DNA from 3 places in the Lentzea sp. NPDC005914 genome. Region 3 is predicted to be linked to each of the others. Evidence: riboswitches for the same ligand, from Rfam matches in the RefSeq annotation. Region 3 holds a riboswitch; each other region holds the start of a gene.
The links. A riboswitch is a leader RNA that binds a small molecule or an ion and turns the genes downstream of it on or off. The one in region 3 is predicted to bind S-adenosylmethionine.
Positions count from the first base shown of each region.

Region 1: it holds a riboswitch for S-adenosylmethionine, as region 3 does, so the genes downstream of both, ABZ345_RS19275 (methionine ABC transporter ATP-binding protein) here and ABZ345_RS39450 (aminotransferase class V-fold PLP-dependent enzyme) in region 3, are expected to answer to the same signal.
Region 2: it holds a riboswitch for S-adenosylmethionine, as region 3 does, so the genes downstream of both, thrC (threonine synthase) here and ABZ345_RS39450 (aminotransferase class V-fold PLP-dependent enzyme) in region 3, are expected to answer to the same signal.

Region 1 is NZ_JBEXVQ010000012.1:152,398-159,155, reverse strand. It holds gene ABZ345_RS19290 (TatD family hydrolase) at 1-270, shown strand, start outside; gene ABZ345_RS19285 (transglycosylase family protein) at 574-1,983, shown strand; gene rsmA (16S rRNA (adenine(1518)-N(6)/adenine(1519)-N(6))-dimethyltransferase RsmA) at 3,121-3,954, shown strand; SAM riboswitch class I at 4,043-4,136, shown strand; gene ABZ345_RS19275 (methionine ABC transporter ATP-binding protein) at 4,353-5,351, shown strand; gene ABZ345_RS19270 (methionine ABC transporter permease) at 5,348-6,031, shown strand; gene ABZ345_RS19265 (MetQ/NlpA family ABC transporter substrate-binding protein) at 6,061-6,758, shown strand, end outside.
Region 2 is NZ_JBEXVQ010000035.1:8,681-15,438, reverse strand. It holds gene ABZ345_RS36710 (ComEC/Rec2 family competence protein) at 1-2,286, shown strand, start outside; gene ABZ345_RS36705 (hypothetical protein) at 2,223-2,420, shown strand; gene thrC (threonine synthase) at 2,567-3,823, opposite strand; SAM riboswitch class I at 3,835-3,975, opposite strand; gene holA (DNA polymerase III subunit delta) at 4,063-5,031, shown strand; gene ABZ345_RS36690 (class I SAM-dependent methyltransferase) at 5,032-5,835, opposite strand; gene ABZ345_RS36685 (cytochrome P450) at 5,813-6,758, opposite strand, start outside.
Region 3 is NZ_JBEXVQ010000041.1:44,338-51,095, forward strand. It holds gene ABZ345_RS39430 (SRPBCC family protein) at 1-32, opposite strand, end outside; gene ABZ345_RS39435 (TetR/AcrR family transcriptional regulator) at 90-623, shown strand; gene ABZ345_RS39440 (M28 family metallopeptidase) at 624-1,559, opposite strand; gene ABZ345_RS39445 (potassium/proton antiporter) at 1,699-3,177, shown strand; SAM riboswitch class IV at 3,252-3,366, shown strand; gene ABZ345_RS39450 (aminotransferase class V-fold PLP-dependent enzyme) at 3,404-4,735, shown strand; gene lspA (signal peptidase II) at 4,759-5,610, shown strand; gene ABZ345_RS39460 (RluA family pseudouridine synthase) at 5,652-6,536, shown strand; gene ABZ345_RS39465 (NAD(P)H-binding protein) at 6,610-6,758, shown strand, end outside.

The DNA of each region.
Region 1 (6,758 bases), on a different contig from region 3:
GCGGGGTACGTGCTGTCGTTCGCGGGCCCGGTGACGTTCAAGAACGCGCGCGCTCTTCGCGAGGCGGCCGCGCTGGTGCCCCAAGATCAGCTGCTGGTGGAGACGGATGCCCCGTTCCTGACACCGCATCCGTTCAGGGGGCGGCCGAATGAACCATATTGTGTGAATTACACAGTTCGGGATTTGGCCACGCTCCGTGGCGAAGATCTTTCTGAACTCTGCTCCGTCGTCACCCGTAATGCTCAACGAGTGTTCGGACTTGGTTACTGAGATGCGAAGTAAGACGAACGGAGCAAAGGGTTCCTACCCCCATGGGGTGACTGAGGTCACAACATTGGCGGGGGTGTTTGCGCAACGTCCGCGACCCCGTTACTGTCCCGTGACCGTGCCACCCGGACCGACCCAGTCGGTTGGGAGCACGCCCGCAGTCGGGGCGGGACCCATGCCAGAAGCGCGAAGAAGCGAGACCACGTAGGAGGAGTTGCCGGGAACCTTCGAGCTCAACCCTCGAATGATCTTTGCAGCGCCAACTGTGCGGTGGCCTCGAGCTTCCGCAATGGAGGTATCGACCCAGTGTCTGGAAGCGACAGAACTGCCGCTCCGTACGACTTCAACGACGACACCGACTGGTTCACGCCTGTCGGGAAGACCGCGGTCGGCGTCGTTGACCCCCACCCGAGCTTTCCCGCCGGTGCGCTGACCATCTCGCCCGCGGACGTGCTCGAGGTGCTCGGCCCGGACGCCGACGAGCTCCTCGCCACGGCGAACGTCGACGTCGACGAGCTGATCCGTCTCATCAACGCCGAGACGACGATCATGCCGCCCCTCGTCCTCCCGTCGGAGGAAGAGGAGAAGCAGGACCCGCAGCTCCTCGTCAGCGCCGTCACGTCCTGGAAGCGCCGCTTCCTCAAGGGCGCGGTCGCCGCGGTCCTCGTCTCCATCTCCGGCGGCGGCGTGACCGCGATGGCGATGGACAAGTCGCTGACCGTCGACGTCGACGGTGCGACGCAGACCGTCCACTCGTACGAGGGCACGGTCGGCGAGGTCCTCGCCGAGGAAGGCATCGTCGTCGGCGAGCACGACGCCCTGTCGCCTTCGCTGAACGCCCCGGTCTCCGACGGCGGCAAGATCACCCTCGACCGCGGCCGCCTCGTCAAGATGAGTGTCGACGGCCAGGCCCACGAGGACTGGGTCCGCTCGGTCACCGTCGAGGAAGCCGCCCGCCAGATGGGCGTGCCGACCGAAGGCGCCTGGTTCTCCGCGCCGGGTAGCCAGGACGTGCCTCTCGGAGGCATGAACCTGGAGGTCAAGACCCGCAAGCTCGTCAAGCTCTTCGACGGCGCCAACCCGGTCCGCGAGATCCAGACCACCGCGGTCACCGTCGACGAGCTGCTGAAGAACGAGAACCTCTCCCTCGGCCCCGAAGACGCCGTCGCCTCCGGCACGGACGTCAAGATCGCGACCGGCGCCGAGGTCTACATCTCCCGCACCGGCGTCACGGTCATCAACGTGAACGAGCCGGTCGCCCCGCCGGTCGAGAAGACCAACGACCCGAACATGAACGCGGGCGAGCAGAAAGTCACCGACCCGGGCGAGGCCGGCGAGCAGGTCTCGACCTACCGCGTGACCGTGAAGAACGGCAAGGAGATCAGCCGCGAGAAGATCGGCGGCAAGGTCACCAAGGAGCCGAAGCCCAAGAAGGTCACCGTGGGCACCAAGCCCCTCCCCGACGGCGCCGTCTGGGACCGCCTCGCCGGCTGCGAGGCAGGCGGCCGCTGGGACATCAACACGGGCAACGGCTACTACGGCGGCCTCCAGTTCAACGCAGGCACCTGGGCCGCGAACGGCGGCACCGCCTACGCCGCCCTCCCGCACCAGGCCACCCGCGAACAGCAGATCGCCATCGCCACGAAGCTCCGCGACCGCGCAGGCGGCACCTACGGCGCCTGGCCGGGCTGCCGAGCAAAGCTGGGCCTGCCGTAAAACGGCACCCACTTCGGCTGTTTCTTGACCGAGGCCGCTCCCGATTCGCTGGGGGCGGCCTTCGTCGTGTCCGGGGCCGGGCCAGGCGGGCAAGCACCCGGCCCAGGCTGCGTGGGCGGGCTCGCTGGCGGGTGGGTGGCGCCAGCCGAGATCACGCACCCGCCCAGGGGTCGAGGGCGGCTTCGCTGGCGGGATCACGCACCTGCCATAGGCGCGGTAGACAGGCCCGCTGGCAGGTGGATGGCGTCAGCCGGGACCACCCACCCGCCAGACAGCCATGGCACGGGTGCGATGGCGAGGGCTGACCACGAGCCCGCCCGGAGAATGGGCTTTTGATCGCCAGCGATGCCGAAGGCGAGCAGCCCTGCCGCCAATGGCGATGCGAAGCGAGCCGTCCGAACCTCTGCCCTCTGAGCTGCGGTGATGACGTGCGCAGCCCGGCGATTGGGGCTTGACTTCGAGTGCGAGATGCTACCGTTGAGGGAACGGCCGGGCTCCTTATGCCCGGCCTTTTAAGGCCGATGAAGCATCTCGCTAGAGGCTCGAAGTCAAGCCCCAATCGCAATCGTCGCGAAGCGGCGATGACTTGACCCGGCCCGGTATTGCCCTCGCAAGCACGCTGGAACGCGACCGGCCCGCACTGCTGGCGACCCTCCGCTGGAACGTGACCAGCCCTCGCAAGGTGACCACCCGCTCCCGGCACCCGCTCCCGGCACCCGCTCCCGGCACCCGCTCCCGGCACCCGCTCCCGGCACCCGCTCCCGGCACCCGCTCCCGGCACCCGCCCGTCCGCTGCCGCCCACCCGGCTGTCGCTCGCCCCTGCCACCCGCTCTCAGGCACCCGCCCCAGCCCACTCGCCCTATGGCTCCTGCCCCCGGCTCCCGCCCGCCCCCGGTACCCGCTGCCGCCCGCTCGCTGCCCGCCCGCTCGCTCGCTGCAGCCCGTCCGCTCGCTGCCCGTCCGCTCGCTGCCCGTCCGCTCGCTGCCCGTCCGCCCGCTTGTCGCCGGCCCGTCCGCCGCTACCCGCCCCCTGCCATTCGGCCTCCAGCACCCACCCCCTCGGCACTCCCTCCAGCCCCCACCCCGACACCCGCCCTCCATCCCCCCAACCCACCTGCGAGAATGCTCAAGTGAGCCTGCTGGGACCCGCCGAAGTGAGACGTCTGGCCGAAGAGCTGGGCATCCGACCCACCAAGAAGCTGGGCCAGAACTTCGTGCACGACCCCAACACGGTCCGCAAGATCGTCGCCGCAGCCGGCCTCACGCAAGACGACATCGTCCTGGAGGTCGGCCCGGGCCTGGGTTCCCTGACCCTCGCCCTGCTCCCCAGCGCCAAGCAGGTCGTGGCGGTGGAGATCGACCCCCCGCTCGCACACCGCCTCCCGCAGACCGCGAGCGAGATGGACCCCGAGAACGCGGCCAAGCTGCACGTCGTCCTCAAGGACGCCATGAAGGTCACTCGAGACGACCTCGTGGTCCAGCCCACCGCGATCGTGGCCAACCTGCCCTACAACGTCGCCGTGCCGGTGGTCCTGCACCTCCTGCACGAGCTCCCGAGCCTCCAAAAGGGCCTGGTGATGGTGCAGGCCGAGGTCGCCGACCGGATGGCCGCCGACCCCGGCAGCAAGATCTACGGCGTCCCCAGCGTGAAGATCGCCTGGTACGGGAAGGCGAAGAAGGCCGGGCCGGTCGGCAGGAACGTCTTCTGGCCCGCGCCCAACGTGGACTCGGGCCTGGTTTCCTTTCGCCGTCACGAAAGTCCGCTGTCCACAGTGGACCGCAAGAGGCTCTTCGGGATCGTCGACGCGGCCTTCGCGCAACGCCGCAAGACGCTCCGCGCGGCCCTCAAGGGGTGGGCGGGCGCGCACGACGTCAACATCGACGAGCTGCTCGAAGAGGCCGGCGTCGACCCTCAGGCCAGGGGTGAGCAGCTCAGCGTGATCGACTTCATCCGGATCGCGGAGGTCTAGGCCGGAGATCCATCGGCCAACAGTGTGATCTGTCGAACGAATCGGATTCTGGCTTGCGCAACCGAACGTGCGTCCGGTTGACTGCTACTTGCCATCCGGAGCGACTGAGAGACCTGGCTCTACGACGTCGCAGCAACCACCCGCTGGATGCGGGCAGGTGCTAACGCCAGGACCGATGGAGGATCACATGGGTACCACGCGAATGCTGACGCGCCGGCGAGTCGTCGACCAGTGCCGCCGCACGTCCTCTGCATGTCGTCGCCACCTCGTCTAAGGCGCCTTCTCAAAGTCCTTTGACGCGCACTCAGCCTAAGAGTGGCGCACACCTGAGCAGCAGAACTCCGACCGCGCACCGCCCACGAGGCGTGTGTGCCGTCGCGCGCAGCCGTGGAGCAGACGTGATCACAGTCGAAAACCTCACCAAGTCCTTCCAGGGTGTCAACGCCCTCAACGGCGTGACCCTCGACGTCGGGGCGGGCACCGTGCTCGGCGTGGTCGGCCCGAGCGGGGCCGGCAAGTCGACGCTCGCGCGCTGCGTTGCGCTGCTCGAGCGTCCCGACTCCGGCGCCATTCGCGTCGACGGCACGGACATCACCGCGCTGGACGGGTCGGCCCTGAGGGCCGCCCGCAGGCAGATCGGCGTTGTGCCGCAAGGGGATTCCCTCCTCAGGCAGCGCACCGCCGCCGGCAACATCGCCCTGCCGCTCGAGAGTGCGGGCATCCCCGGACCGCAGCGCCGCAGCCGTGTTGGCGAGCTGCTGGACCTCGTCGGCCTGACCGACAAGGCCGCCTCCTACCCCGACCAGCTGTCCGGCGGGCAGCGTCAGCGCATCGCGGTGGCGCGCGCACTCGCCGCGAACCCGTCAGTTCTGCTCGCCGACGAGCCCACGTCAGCGCTCGACCCGGAGACCACCGGATCCGTGCTGACCGTGCTCGACCGTGCGCGCGCTGAGCTGGGTGTGACCGTGCTCATCGTCACGCACGACATGGGCGTGGTCCGGAAGATCTGCGATGACGTCGCCGTGCTGGAGCAGGGTCGCGTCGTCGAGCATGGCAAGGTCCTCGACCTGGTCGGCGACGCCGGCAGCCGTACGAGCAGTGCGCTGCTGCCCGCCGTCGACCTGAACCCGATCAACGAGAGCGCCTACGACCGCGTCGCGGACGTCGTGCTCGTCGGGTTCGCCGCGGTCGGTGCCCTGCTGCCCGAGGTGTCGCACCGGTTCGGCGTCGAGCTGAACATCGTCGGCGGTGGCCTCACGCGTCTGGGCGAGACTCCGGTCGCGCGGTTCCGCCTCGGCCTGAACGGCGAGCGGTCCGACTCCGCGCTGGAGTGGATCAGCGAGGCCGGCGGTGCGGTGCAGAGGTCCCTGAAGGGGCCGCAGGGAGTAGCTGCGTGAGGTCTGCAACACCCTGGCCCGACGTGCTGAGCTACCTCGTCGAGGCCACCGGGGAGACGCTGTACATGGTCGGCGTCTCCACCGTGATCGCCACAGCTTTCGGAATTCCCGTCGGAGTTTGGCTGCAGCTCACCGCCAAGGGCGGGCTGCGGCCGAACCAGGCGCTGCACCGCGTTCTCGGCTTCATCACCGACCTGGGCCGCTCGATGCCGTTCATCGTGCTGCTCGTCGCGCTCACGTCGGTCACCCACCTCATCGTCGGCGGATCCATCGGTAGTACGGCGGTCATCGTGCCGTTGGCCGTGGGTGCGATCCCGTTCGTCGGACGGCTCGTGCAGAACATCCTGTCCGAGGTGCACGTGACCGTGGTCGAGGCCGCGGTGACGACCGGTGCCTCGACCATCAGGATCGTGCGCAGCGTGCTGATCCGCGAGTCGCTGCCCGCGCTGATCAACGCCATCGGCGTCACCGTGATCGCCCTGATCGGCTACTCCGCCATGGCGGGCGTGATCGGCGGCGGTGGCCTCGGCGACCTGGCGATCCGCGAGGGCTACCAGCGCTTCAACGACCGGATCCTGTGGAGCACCGTGGCGTGGCTCGCCGTGCTCACGACACTGATCCAGCTCGGCTTCACCCGTGCCGCCCGCGCGTCCGACCGGCGCAGGCACGCCTCCGTCTGAACCACTCGTAATTTCTCAAAAGGAACGTAATGCGTATTCGTGCTGCCCTGATCGCGGCTGCCCTGACTGTTTTGTCCGCTTGCTCGTCCGGTGGCGCGTCCTCTTCGGACACGTTGAAGGTCGGCGTCTCGCCCGTCCCGCACGCGCAGATCCTCAAGTACGTGGCGGAGAACCTCGCCGCGCAGAAGGGCCTGAAGGTCGAGGTCGTCGAGTTCACCGACTACGTGCAGCCCAACACCGCGCTGGTCGACGGCTCGCTCGACGCCAACTACTTCCAGACCGTCCCGTACCTGGCGACCTTCACGAAGGAGAGCGGCGCCAAGGTCGAGTGGATCGCCCCTGTTCACGTCGAGCCGCTGGGCCTCTACTCCAAGAAGGCCAAGAAGGTCGGCGAGCTGCCGCAGAACGCCAAGATCGCCGTCGCGAACGACGCCACGAACGAGGCGCGCGGCCTGAAGCTGCTCGAGGCCAACGGCCTGATCAAGCTCAAGGCCGTGGACCAGCCGACCGTGCGCGACATCGCGGAGAACCCCAAGAACCTGCAGTTCGTGCCGCTGGAAGCCGCTCAGCTGCCCCGTTCACTGGAGGACACCGACGCGTCGGTGATCAACGGCAACTACGCCATCGACGCGGGCCTCAAGCCGGCCACGGACGCGCTCGCGCTGGAGAAGGCCGAGGGCAACCCGAACGCGAACGGCCTGGTGACGAGGACCGAGCTCAAGGACGA
Region 2 (6,758 bases), on a different contig from region 3:
AGAGCGGCGGGCTTCGGCGGTCACCAGGCCGGAGTCGACCACGTGGTCATCAGCGCGACCGCCAACGGCGCCCGACTGGTTCTGCTGGCCCCGGCCGACAAGTGGCGAAACCTGTTGCCAGGCCAGAAGGTCACGGCCAAAGGCACGCTGGCTCCACCCCGAGGTGGCGATCTGACGTCAGCGCTGCTGAGGGTCCGCGGGCCGCCGATCGACCCGCAGCCACCACCGTTCTGGGAACGCTGGGCCGACGACCTCCGTGACGGCCTGAGAGACGCCAGCGCGGTCCTCGACGACGAAGAAGCCGGCCTCCTGCCGGCACTCGTGGTGGGCGACACCGACCAGATGGTGCCGCGCATCGTCGACGAGTTCCGCTCCGCCGGGCTGGCCCATCTGCTGGCCGTGAGCGGCGCGAACCTCGCCATCGTGTGCGGCGCGGTCTTCCTGCTGGCCAAGCGGTTCAGAGCGGGCCCGCGCACGGCTGCCGCGGCGGCGATGGCGGCGCTCGTGGGGTTCGTGGTCCTTGCCGGTCCGGAGCCTAGCGTGCTCAGGGCCGCGGCCATGGGTGCCGTCACGCTGCTGGCGCTGGTGCTGGGCCGGCGGCGGTCCACGCTTCCGAGCCTCGCGACCGCGGTGCTGGCCCTGGTGCTCATTGATCCGGCACTGGGCGGCGATCCGGGGTTCGCGCTCTCCGTGGTGGCAACGGCGTCGTTGGTGCTGGTCGCGCCGAAGTGGTCGAAGTCGCTGAAGCAACGGGGCGTGCCGAACGGTCTGGCTGAGGCGATCGTCGTGCCCACGGCGGCAAGCCTGGCGACTGCTCCGCTCGTCGCCGGACTGTCCGGCCAGGTGAGCCTCTTGTCCATCGTCGCCAACCTGGTCACCGGGCCGGTGGTCGCGCCGGCAACGGTCCTGGGCGTGGTGGCGGCCGTCATCGGGCCGGTGTACCGGCCGGGCGCCGAACTGGTCGTGCACGTCGCGGGGCCGGCGGTGACCTGGCTGATCCAGGTCGGACGGCAGGCGGCAACCGTGCCCGGCGCATCGGTCGGCTGGCCGAAGGGCTGGGTCGGGGCGGTCGCGCTCGCAGCGGTCACGGTGGCGGTGGTGTTGCTGCTGCGGCTGAAGAAGACGCGGACATTGGTCGTCGCGGTGCTGGTCGGCGGATTCGTGGTGCTGGTGCCGATGAAGATCGTGGCACCGGCTTGGCCACCGGACGGCTGGAAGGTCGTCACGTGCGACGTGGGCCAGGGCGACGCGCTGGTTCTGGCGACCGACGAGGCCGACAGGGCGGTCGTGGTCGACACCGGGCCCGACCCCGGTGCTGTCGACCGTTGCCTGAAGTCGTTGGGAGTCAAGAGGATTCCGCTCCTCGTGCTGACCCATCTGCACGCGGATCACGTGCAGGGCCTGCCTGCGGTGCTCGCCGGGCGTGCGGTGGGCGCGGTGGCGGTGGGGCCGCTCAAGGAGCCCGAGTGGGCGTGGAAGGAGGTCAGCAAGCAGGCCCGCGGTCATGGTGTGCGGGTCGTGGAACCCAAGGTGGGCGAGCGGTTCGCCTGGCCTGGACTGGAACTGGAGGTGCTGGGTCCGAGGCGGCCGCCGACAGCGGACGACTCGAACACGACGGTCAACGACTACTCGCTCGTGCTCAAGGCGAACACCAGGGCAGGCCGCGTGCTGCTCACCGGGGACGTCGAACTGGCAGGCCAATCGGCGTTGCTGGGGGAGCGGGACCTCAGGGTCGACGTGCTCAAGGTGCCGCACCACGGGTCGCGGTACTCGTTGCCCGCGTTCCTCAAGGCCACGCAGCCGCGGATCGCGCTGGTGAGCGTGGGCACGGGCAACCGCTACGGCCACCCCAGCCCGCATGTGCTCGACATGTTGCGGGCGGGAGGTGCGCTGGTGTTGCGCACGGACAAGGACGGCGACCTGGCCGTGTTGCCGGGAAACCGAATAGTGAGAAGGAGAAGAGGATGGCTTGGATCAGGCTGTACAACGCGCGGTACCCGGTTCCCGGTGGTGCACCGGGACTCGCGTGGGCGATGTGGCAGACGAACTACTCGGCGATGCCATGGCCGCACGACGAGCTCAAACCCGATTTCGGTTACTACATCTGCGAAACACTCGAAGACGGCACCCGCGCCCTCACCTACCGGGCGACGACCACGCACGTCCTGCCGCCCACCAAGGCCGCCAAGCCGGAGGAGGCGTACGAGCTCGTCTCGGAGCACGTGTTCGACGACGGTCTGCGGATCGCGCCGCACGACTGGCACGACTACCACTACAACGTGCTGAAGGCGGAAGCCCCGTGGCCGCAACGGATCGTGGCGTGGCGGGCGAACGTGGAGCCGATCGGGCCGCACGTGATGGAGGGCTTGCGACGCTTCCCGCGCACGGGCTGGATGCGGACGGAGGCGATTTCCCTCTGAGGCCACGGAGGCTTCTTTGACGCTGTAGATCACCTCATCGCAGCTTGGCTTCCTGCTGAGCCGTGGCCTCCGTCCGCTTCGAACAAGCGGTCCGGGGACGCAGGAGCGTCCCCGGACCGGAAGGAGGTGATTTAACCCAGTGCCGGTTATGCCAGCGCCTTGATGACAGCCTCGGCCGACGGCGGCACCGTCGCGCGCGGGCCGATCGTGTCGCCGAGCGCGTCGAGGGTCTTCAGGCCGTCGCCGGTGATCAGCAGCACGGTCTCGGCGTCCGGGTCGAGCTGGCCCGACTCGATGAGCTTCTTCGCCGTCGCCACGGTCACGCCGCCGGCGGTCTCGGCGAAGATGCCCTCGGTGCGGGCGAGGAGCTTGATGCCCTCGACGACCTCTTCGTCGGTCACGTCCTCGATGGCGCCGTTGGTGCGGCGGACCGCGTCGAGCACGTACGGGCCGTCGGCCGGGGCGCCGATCGCCAGCGAGCGGGCGATGGTGTCCGGGCGGACCGGGCGGATGACGTCGTGGCCTTCCTTGTACGCGGCGGACACGGGCGAGCAGCCGGTGGCCTGGGCGCCGAAGACGCGGTACGGGGTGGCCTCGACGAGGTCGAGCTGGCCGAGTTCGCGGAAGGCCTTGTCGACCTTGGTGAGCTGCGAGCCGGAGGCGATGGGCACGACGATCTGGTCGGGCAGGCGCCAGCCGAGCTGTTCGGCGACCTCGTAGCCGAGGGTCTTCGAGCCCTCCGCGTAGTACGGGCGGACGTTGACGTTCACGAACGCCCAGTCCTCGTGCTCCGCGGCGAGTTCCTGGGCCAGGCGGTTCACGTCGTCGTAGTTGCCGTCGACGGCGATCAGAGCGCCCTCGTAGACGGCGCTCATCAGGATCTTGGCGCGCTCGAGATTGGAGGGAACTAGAACGACCGACTGCCAGCCGGCACGGGCGGCGGCCGCGGCCACGGCGTTCGCCAGGTTGCCGGTGGACGGGCAGGCCAGCACCTTGAAGCCCAGCTCGCGGGCGGCGGCCAGGGCTACGCCGACCACGCGGTCCTTGAAAGAGTGGGTGGGGTTGCCGGTGTCGTCCTTCACCCAGACCTTGCGGACGCCCAGTGCCTTGGCGAGGTTGTGGGCCTCGACCAGGCGGGTGCCGCCGGGGTCGGTGTTCGGGTGCTGTTCCACAGTGGACGGAACGGGGAGAAGGCCGCGGTAGCGCCAGATCGACCTGGGGCCGGCCTCGATGTCCTCGCGCCGGATCTTGCCGAAGTCGTAGGCCACTTCCAGCGGCCCGAAACACTCCAGACAGGCGTACTCAGGAGCGAGAGGGGTTTCATTGCCACATTCCCGGCACAGCAGTGCGCGGGCGGGGCCGAGGTCGAACTTGGTGCTCGTGGGCACAGAGACAGCAGTCATCGCGAGGTATCTCCTCATCTTTCCCGCGAAATCGAACGGGTCGGAATTGGCACCGTGATCGTCTGCGCGCAATCGTGCACAGTTGTGCACTCGCGCTGACGCCGGTTGCCGGGGCTTCGTCGGGCCGTTCCCTCTGCCCCTCTGGATGAGCGGTGTTCAGTTGTGGTCACCAAGCTACGGCACCAGTCCGTTGCTCAGCCACAGACGTCCACGATCCGGGACGTGGGAAGATGCGGAGCGTGAGCGCACCGGAGTCACTGCACCTCGTCGTCGGCGAGGAGGAGCTGCTGGTCGAACGGGCTGTTCGAGCGGCTCTCGAGGCCGCACGAAAGGTCGATCCGACCGCCGACCTGACCCGTGTGCAGGTGACTGATCTCACGCCTCCGGAGCTGGCTGAGCTGGTGAGCCCGTCGCTGTTCGCCGAGGGGCGCGTGATCGTCCTGCAGAACGCGCAGGAGATCGGCAAGGAGGTCGCCGACATGGTGCTCTCCTACGTCAAGGCGCCCGCGGACGGGGTGACGCTCGTCGTTCTGCACACGGGCGGTGGTCGCAGCAAGGCGGCCAAGGACCTGCCCGGCCAGCTGAAGAAGGCCGGTGCCGCGGTCACCGAGTGCGCCAAGGTCACCAAGCCCGGTGATCGAGAAGCGTTCGTGCGCAACGAGATTCGGCGGGCGGGCGGCAAGATCGACGCCGAGGCCGTCGCCACGCTCATCGACGCCGTGGGCACGAACCTGCGCGAGCTCGCCGCCGCGTCGTCGCAGCTGGTGTCGGACACCGATGGCAAGGTGACGGTCGACGAGATCCGCCGCTACCACCAGGGCAAGGCCGAGGTGACCGGGTTCGCGGTCGCCGAGAAGGCCGTGACCGGTGACCGGGCGGGCGCGATGGAGGCGTTGCGCTGGGCCATGCAGCTCGGGGTGCCGCACGTGCTGGTCGCGGACGCGCTGGCGGACGCGGTGCGCACGGTCGCGCGCGTGTCCGCGGTGGGCCGGGCCGACCCGTTCAGCCTGGCCGGCCCGCTCGGCATGCCGCCGTGGAAGATCAAGAAGGCGCAGGGGCAGGCCCGCGGCTGGGACCAGTCGGGTCTCGCCGACGCGATGCAGATCGTCGCGGGGCTGAACGCCGACGTGAAGGGCGTGGCGGCTGATGCCGACTACGCGCTCGAGCGCGCGGTGCTCAAGATCGTCGCGGCGCACGGCCGCCGCTGATCAGGCTCTCGGGATCCCGATCAGGTACTGGGCTCCCGTGAAGCCGGGCACGACGCCGATCTTCCAGGTGAACGACTCGGTGTTGTCGAGGCCGTCGACCATCCGCCGCAGTTCCGCGCGCCCGTACATGCGCAGGAACGACACCACGCTGTCGAGGAACATCATGAACGGCAGCACCGGCACGAGGTAGGTCAGCACCAGCCGCAGCAGGTAGCGCGGCAGCGGATTGCGTTGGAACGGCGCGGAAAGCAGGACGGCCAGCGTCGTCAAGAACGGGAACAGCAGCACGTAGAGGAACGACCGTTTGGTGTCCACCACGACCATCGGCGACCGGGTGTCGACGGCGTTCTGCAGCATGCGCCGGGCAAGCGCCGGCGGGAAGTGGTGGAAGGCGCCGTAGATCGTCCGCGTCCCCTCCACCCGGCAGTCCGTGGCGTCGACGGACGACGGCTCGAAGTCAACCGAGCAACAATCGGGCAGCGCGCTTCGGTTCGCGGCCTGAACCCGTTGGAACGCACGGACATTCGGCACGAGATCGGTCAGCGTGACCTGGGTGTGCACGCCTTCGCCGTGCAGCCTGCGCTGGATCAGCGGCAGCGGTCCGCCCGAGCCGGCGCAGAGGTCGACGATCCGGTGGTCGGCGCCGAGACGCAGGGCGAGCGCCAACGGGACCGAGTACTCCCGTGCGGCGTTCGTCAGCTTGTAGATGAGCGCGATGGACTCGGTGTGGAGCGTGCGCAACACGGCCGGTGTGCGGTCGAGGTCGTGCAGCTCCACGAAGTCAATGCGTGGAAGCGATTCCATGGCTCTTATGCCTACTGGTCAGCCGCACCGGCAGTCCATCCGCCGGAAAGGGCAGACCGCGGCGGTTCCACGGCACCTCGTAGCCGGCCTCGACGGACCACTCGAAGCGCTCCAGCAGCTGCTGCATCACGGCGTCGACCACCATGCCCGCGAAGTGCATCCCGATGCACTTGTGCACGCCACCGCCGAACGGAATCCAGGCGTACCGGTGCACCTTGTCCTCGGCGCGTTCCTCGCTGAACCGCAACGGGTCGAACGCCAGCGGGTTCGTCCACAGCTCGTGCATGTGGTGGTTGAACTGCGGGATGGTCTGGACGTACGTGCCGACGGCGAGCGGGTGTCCCAGCACGCTGGTCGGCCGCACCACACGCCGGACCAGGTGCGGCAACGGTGGAGCGAGCCGCAGGGCCTCCTTGCGCACCAGTTCCACCGCCGAACTGTCCGAACGGCACCGTTCCTGCCACGAAGGGTTCTGGGCGAGGTAGTAGACGATCGTCGACAGCGCGATGGTCGACGTGTCCCGCGCGGCCAGCAGCAACAGGATCATGTGGTTGACCACGTCGGTGGCGGTGAACCGGTCGCCCTCGTCGGTGGCGGCCGCGCAGAGCATGCTGAGCACGTTGTCGGGCGGCCCACCAGTGGCGCGCCGCTCGGCCACCCACGCGCCGAAGATCGTTTCCAGGCGCCGCCGGGCCGCCAGCCCGCGAGACCAGGCCAGTCCGGGCACGGGGAAGCGCACGATCCCCGTCGAGGCGCGCAGACACGCTTCGAACAGCCGGTTCACCTCGTCGGCCTCAGCGCCGAGGCCTGAGCCGGTGAGCACCTCGGACGTCAGGTTGAAGATCATCTCGCGTATCGCCGGGTACACCTCGAAACGGGCGCTGACCGGCCACGACGCCAGCTCGCGGCCGACAGCCGGGACC
Region 3 (6,758 bases):
GGTAACTCCCGCTCGTGCACGTTGCGGACCATGACACGCTCCTTCCATACGGCACCGTATGTTGGCGAAGCATACGCTAGCGTACGGAAATGCGCCGCACCCGTGAAGACTGGACTGAGATAGCGCTGAGAGCGTTGGCGGAGGGAGGGCTGCAGGCCGTCGCCGTCGAGCCGCTCGCGGCCAGGGCCGGGGCGACGAAGGGGAGCGTCTACCACCACTTCCCGAACCGCGACGCGCTGCTGAAGGCGACGGTCGAGCGGTGGGAACGGGAGCACACCGAGCGGGTCATCGAGCTGGTGGAGTCGGAGAAGACCCCGCAGGACAAGCTCAGGACGTTGTTCGCGACGGTGCTGGGCCGGCAGCGCAACGGCTCGGTGGAGATGGCGTTGCAGGCCAACGCCGAGAACGAGGTGATCGCGCCGGTCCTCAAGCGCGTCACCGAGCGGCGGCTGGGGTACCTGACGAAGCTGTTCGAGCAGCTCGGGTTCGACCACGAGCACGCGAAGAAGCGCGCGTTGATCGCGTTCAGCCTCTACCTGGGTCAGGCGCAGATGTACGTGACCCTGCCCGGCCTCGTCGAACCGGTGCTCGACGAGGCCGTGCAGGTGCTCACCAGGCGATGATCAGGCAGCCAGCCCCCACACCGTGGAGGCGATCACGTCCGCGTGCTTGTCGAGCACCGTGGCGTTGATGTTCGCCGTGGTGTCGCAGGACTGGTGGTAGCAGCGGTCGAACTGGCCGGCCGTGCCACCCCATTTCGCCGCCTGTGCCGCGGACTTGGGCTCGTCGCCGCCGGCGTAGGTGCCGCTGGTCGGGATCCCGGCGGCCGCGAACGCCGCGTGGTCGGACCGGCCGTCGACGTTCGTCAGGTCGCTCTTGATGCCGAACGACGTGAAGGCCGCCTCCAGTCGCTGCTGGAGTGCCACCGAGCCGGGCGGAATCCCCTGTTCCCGGCCGTTGTAGACGAAGTAACCGGGGTTGGGTGAGCCGGTCATGTCGAAGTTCAGGTATGACTTGATCTTCGTCTTGTCGGCGGCGGGCAGGGACCTGACGTAGGCCTTCGAGCCGATCAGGCCGAGCTCCTCCGCGCCCCACCAGCCGAACCGCACGTGCTTGGTGGGCTTGAAGCCGGTGGCCTTCATCTGGAGGGCGACCTCCAGGATCGAAGCGGAGCCGCTGCCGTTGTCGTTGATGCCGGGGCCCCTGGTGACGCTGTCCAGGTGGGCTCCGAGCATGACGACGTTGTTCGCGTCGCCGCCGGGGTAGTCGGCGATCACGTTGTAGCCGGTGGCGCCGCCGTAGGTGAACGACTGCACGCGCGTGGTGAAGCCCGCCGCGTCCAGCTTGCCCTTCACCCAGTCGATCGAGGCTTTGAAGCCAGGACGACCGTGGGCGCGGTTGCCGCCGTTCGAGTTCGCGATCGACTGGAACTGGGCGAGGTGCGCCTGGACGTTCGCGACGTTGATGTTCGGTGCCGCCGCGACGGCCGGAGCCGCCGCTTGCGCTGCTGTGGTTCCGGTCACCATCAAGGCGGCCGCCAGCGCGATCAGGATCCTCATGGTTCAACTCCGTGCAGGGTGGGGATTGAGCCACTGATCAACATGCTCCAGCGCGCATGCGCTCAGTAGGTGCGAACGGCTGGTGTTGTTAACGCGTCTGATTCGTCCAATTCGGTGGTGATCAACCAGAATGGTCCAGGTGGGTGACATCACGGTCGTGCTGGGCATCGGCGCAGCCGTTCTGCTGATCTCCGTGATCGCGGTGCGGGTGTCGACTCGGCTCGGCCTGCCCTCGTTGCTGCTGTACCTGGGCATCGGCGTGGTCCTGGGCGAGTCGGTGTTCGGCATCAAGTTCGACGACGCGGACCTGACGCAGTCGCTCGGCATCGCGGCACTCGTGCTGATCCTGACCGAGGGCGGGCTCACGACCCGTTGGCAAGCCGTGAAAACCTCGCTGTGGTTGGGCGTGGCACTGTCCACAGTGGCCGTTGTGGTGAGTGTCGCGGTCACCGGCACGGCGTTGCACTTCCTGCTCGGCCTCGACTGGCGGATGGCGCTGCTCTGGGGCGCGGTGCTGTCGTCCACGGACGCGGCCGCCGTGTTCAGCGTTCTGCGGTCATTAGGCGTGGGGGCGCGCCTCACGGGCGCGCTCGAGCTCGAATCCGGGCTCAACGACGCGCCGGTCTACATCGCCGTCGTGCTGCTGGCCTCCTCGGACAAGATCTCGTGGACCGCACCGCTGCTCGTGCTCTACGAACTGGGCGCGGGCGCGCTCATCGGCGCATTGCTCGGCGTGTTCGGTGCGGCGGCGTTGAGACGCGCGGCGTTGCCGTCCACCGGTCTCTACCCGCTCGCCACCGTGGCGGTGTGCGTGATCGCCTACACCGCGGGCGATCTGGCGCACGCGTCCGGGTTCCTCGCCACCTACGTCGCCGCGCTCGCACTGGGCAACGCCCGCCTGCCGCACCGCGCCGACACGCTCTCGTTCGCCGAGGGGCTGGGGTGGCTCGCCCAGATCGGGCTGTTCGTCCTGCTCGGCCTCTACGCCTCGCCGGGGCGGTTGCTGGACGCGCTGGTGCCCGCGCTGATCGCGGGCGTGGTGCTGACGTTCGTTGCCCGGCCGCTGTCCGTCGTGCTCGCCTCGCTGCCGTTCAAGGTGCCGTGGCGGGAACAGGCGTTCCTGTCCTGGTCGGGGCTGCGCGGCGCGGTGCCGATCGTGTTCGCGCTGATCCCGTTGATCCAGGGCGTCGAGGGTGCGCGCGAGCTGGTCGACGCGGTGTTCGTGCTGGTCATCGTGCTGACGGTGGTGCAGGGCACGACGCTGCCGTTCCTCGCACGACGACTCGGGCTGGTGCGTGCGGGGGAGGCGCAGGAGGTGCAGGTCGACTCGTCGCCGCTGGACGAGCTGGGCGCCGAGCTGCTGCAGGTGCACATCCAGCGCGGGTCGAAGCTGCACGGCGTCTACATGACCGAGCTGCGGCTGCCGAGCGGCGCCACGGTGAGCCTCGTGGTGCGGTCGGGAAAGAGTTTCACGCCACAGCCGACGACCCGGCTGCAGACCGACGACCAGTTGCTCATCGTCACCACCGAAGAGGCGCGCGATGCCGCTGAGCGGCGCGTACGTGCGGTCGACAGGGCGGGTCGCTACGCACGGTGGAAGGGCGAGACCGGAGACTAGCTCGGTTTCCGAGGCTTCTCAGCATGTGATCGGTGGTCGACTCACCGCTGGGGGCTCCGCTAACGTCATCGGCAGGTCATGAGAGCCAGCGTCAAGCCCAAGCTTGCTGGCCGGCAACCCTCCAACCGCGGTGGGGTGCCCTTGGTGAGGACCTGGTCCGGCGCGTGGGGCGCCGGTCAAGCGCGGGCCTTCGCACAACGGGGCCCCTGGCCTCGGAGGCAGCTCGATGACGCTCGCGATCACCCCTGGCACGGTCACCACGGTTCCTGCTGTCGTCGGCTCTGACCTGCGAGTTCCGCTCGTCACCGGAGAGCGCGTGACGTATGCGAACCTCGACCACGCGGCTTCGGCGCCGTGTCTGCAGGAGGTGCGCGACGCCGTCGACGAGCTGCTGCCCTGGTACGCCAGCGTGCACCGCGGCGCCGGGTTCGCCTCCCAGGTCTCGACCCGCGTCTACGAGCAGGCGCGTGACCGCATCCGCAAGTTCGTGGGCGCGCGTTCCTCCGACGCTGTCGTCTTCACCCGCAACACCACCGATTCGCTTAACCTGTTGGCGCGCAGCGTTCCCAAGAACACCGCCGTCGTTCTGTTCGACAGCGAGCACCACGCGGCTCTGCTGCCGTGGCGCGGGCCCAACGTTCAGCGCATTCCCGCCCCGTCTTCGTCCGGTGCCGCAGTGGTCGCACTGGACCGGGCGTTGGCCGCCGCCCCGGTCGGCCCACGGCTCGTGATCGTCACCGGGGCGTCCAACGTCACGGGGGAGCTGTGGCCGGTCGAGGAGCTCGCGAAGGTCGCCCGCCGGCACGGCGCGCGCATCGCCCTCGACGCCGCGCAGCTCGCCCCGCACCGCCCGATCGACGCCCGTGAGCTGGGCGTCGACTACATCGCGTTCTCCGGCCACAAGATCTACGCGCCGTTCGGTGCCGGTGTGCTCGTGGGCCGCGCGGACTGGCTGCAGCAGGCCCAGCCGTACCTGGTGGGCGGCGGTGCGACGGCCAAGGTGACCGACCACGGCGACCGGCTGGGCGTGGCCTGGTCCGCGGTGCCCGAGCGGCACGAGGCCGGCAGCCCGAACGTCGTCGGCGTGCACGCACTGGCGGCGGCCTGCGAGATCCTGTCGCGGCACTGGGAGCAGACGGTCGCGCACGAGCAGGAGCTGCTCACGCGCCTGTACGACGGTCTGCGCACGATCCCCGGCTTCCGCGAGCTGTCGATCCTGACCGACGCCGACAAGGTGGGCGTCGTGAGCTTCACGATCTCCGGCTTCGACGCGGGCTTCCTCGCGGCGGCGCTGTCCGCCGAGTACGGCATCGGCGTCCGTGACGGGGCGTTCTGCGCGCACGTGATCGTCGGACGGCTCGTCAAGCAGGCCGGATCGCACGAGGACCGCGCGGTCCGCGCGTCGATCGGCCTGGGTACGACGGCCGAGCACGTGGACCGTTTGGTGGCGGCGCTGCGCACTCTCGTCACCGAGGGTCCGAAGTGGACCTACACGCAGCGCGACGGCCGCTGGGTGCCAGAGGACGACTGCCGAACCCTGCCGCCGTTCCTCGCGTAGTCCCGGTAGTGGACAATGACCTGGTGAGTGACGAGTCCAAGGCCGCCGAGAAGGCCGCTGAGAAGCCTGCGGAAGAGCAGGTCAGCGAGCCGAAGCCGGTCGAGGGACGGAAGTCGAACGAGTTCGTCGGGCTCGACCTGGCCGATGACGATGACGACGACACCGGTTCTGAGGCCGGCACCGACACCGCCACCGAGGCTGTCGCCGTGGTCGTGGTCGAGGAGAAGCCGGCCCCAAAAACGGACACGGCGACGGACGCGGCGACGGACGCGGCGACCGACGACGAGAAGCCCGCCGAGCGCGTCGTGTCCGAGGACGACGTCATCGAGCCGGAATTCTCGATCACCGGGTCGCTGCCGGAGCCGCGGACCAAGATCCTCGCCGTCCTGGCCGCCGGGGTGCTGGCCCTGGACGTCCTCACCAAAGTCCTGTCCGTGGCGTTCCTCGAGGGTGCCGACCCGATCAAGCTGTTCGGGGGCGTGCTCTACCTGACGTTCGTCCGCAACCCCGGTGCCGCGTTCGGCATGGCCGAGGGGATGACGTGGATCCTCGCGCTCATCGCGCTGGGCGTCGCCGGGTTCATCCTCTGGATCTCGCGCAACCTGCGCTCCCAGCCCTGGGCTATCGGCCTGGGGCTCGTTCTGGGCGGTGCCGTCGGCAATCTCGCCGACCGCCTGTTCCGGGAGCCGGGGCCGATGCGCGGCCACGTGGTGGACTTCCTGTCGCTTTTCGACCCGTTCGGCCGTGTGTGGCCGGTGTTCAACGTCGCCGACATGGCGATCGTCTGCGGTGGCGCGACGATCGTGGTGCTGGCGCTCATGCAGCACGACTACGACGGGACGGTCCACAAAGAAGAGAAGAAGGTCGACGCGTGAGCGGATATCGAACGCTGCCGATTCCCGATGGGCTCGAGGGCATGCGTGTCGACGCGGGCCTCGCGAAGCTGCTCGGGTTGTCGCGGACTGTTGTGGCGTCGATCGCCGACGCCGACGACGTGCTGATCGACGGGCGGGTCGTCGGCAAGTCGGACCGGCTGGTGGCCGGCGCGATGCTGGAGATCACGCTGCCCGCCCCGCCGCAGCCGATCACCGTCCAGGCGATCCCCGTCGAGGGCCTGGTCATCCTGCACGAGGACGACGACATCATCGTCGTCGACAAGCCTGTCGGCGTCGCCGTGCACCCGTCGCCGGGCTGGACCGGCCCGACCGTGGTCGGCGGGCTCGCCGCCTCTGGTCACCGGGTCGCGACGTCTGGTGCCGCGGAACGGCAGGGCGTCGTGCATCGGCTCGATGTCGGCACCACGGGTGTGATGGTGGTGGCGAAGTCCGAGTCCGCGTACTCGGCTCTGAAGCACGCCTTCAAGGAGCGCACGGTCGACAAGGTCTACCACGCGATCGTCCAGGGGCATCCGGACCCGATCAAGGGCACCATCGACGCTCCGATCGACCGGCATCCCAAGCACGACTACAAGTTCGCGGTGATGAACTCCGGCAAGCCGTCCATCACGCACTACGAGGTGATGGAAGCGTTCCGGGCGGCGTCGCTGGTCGAGGTGCACCTCGAGACCGGACGCACGCACCAGATCCGTGTGCACTTCTCGGCGCTGCACCACCCGTGTGTGGGCGACCTGACGTACGGGGCCGACCCGACGTTGTCCAAGCGGCTCGGGGTCTCGCGGCAGTGGCTGCACGCGCGCCAGCTCGGGTTCCACCACCCGGCGGACGGGCAGTGGGTCACGTTCACCTCGGAGTACCCCGAGGACCTGTCCGCAGCGCTGGAGAAGCTGCGCGAAGAGGGCTGATTGCGTCTGGGTAAATCATCGGTTGACGAGCTTTCATTTGATGTTAATCGATGGCCTGCCTAGCGTTATCGGCATGAACCTCATCGTTCTCGCGGCCTCCGGCAGGACCGGCCTCGCACTCGCCACGCAGGCGTTGCGGCGGGGCCACACCGTCACCGCGATCGCCCGCGACCCGGAGCGCATCGCCCTCGACCACCCGAACCTGCGCAAGGTGGCGGGCGA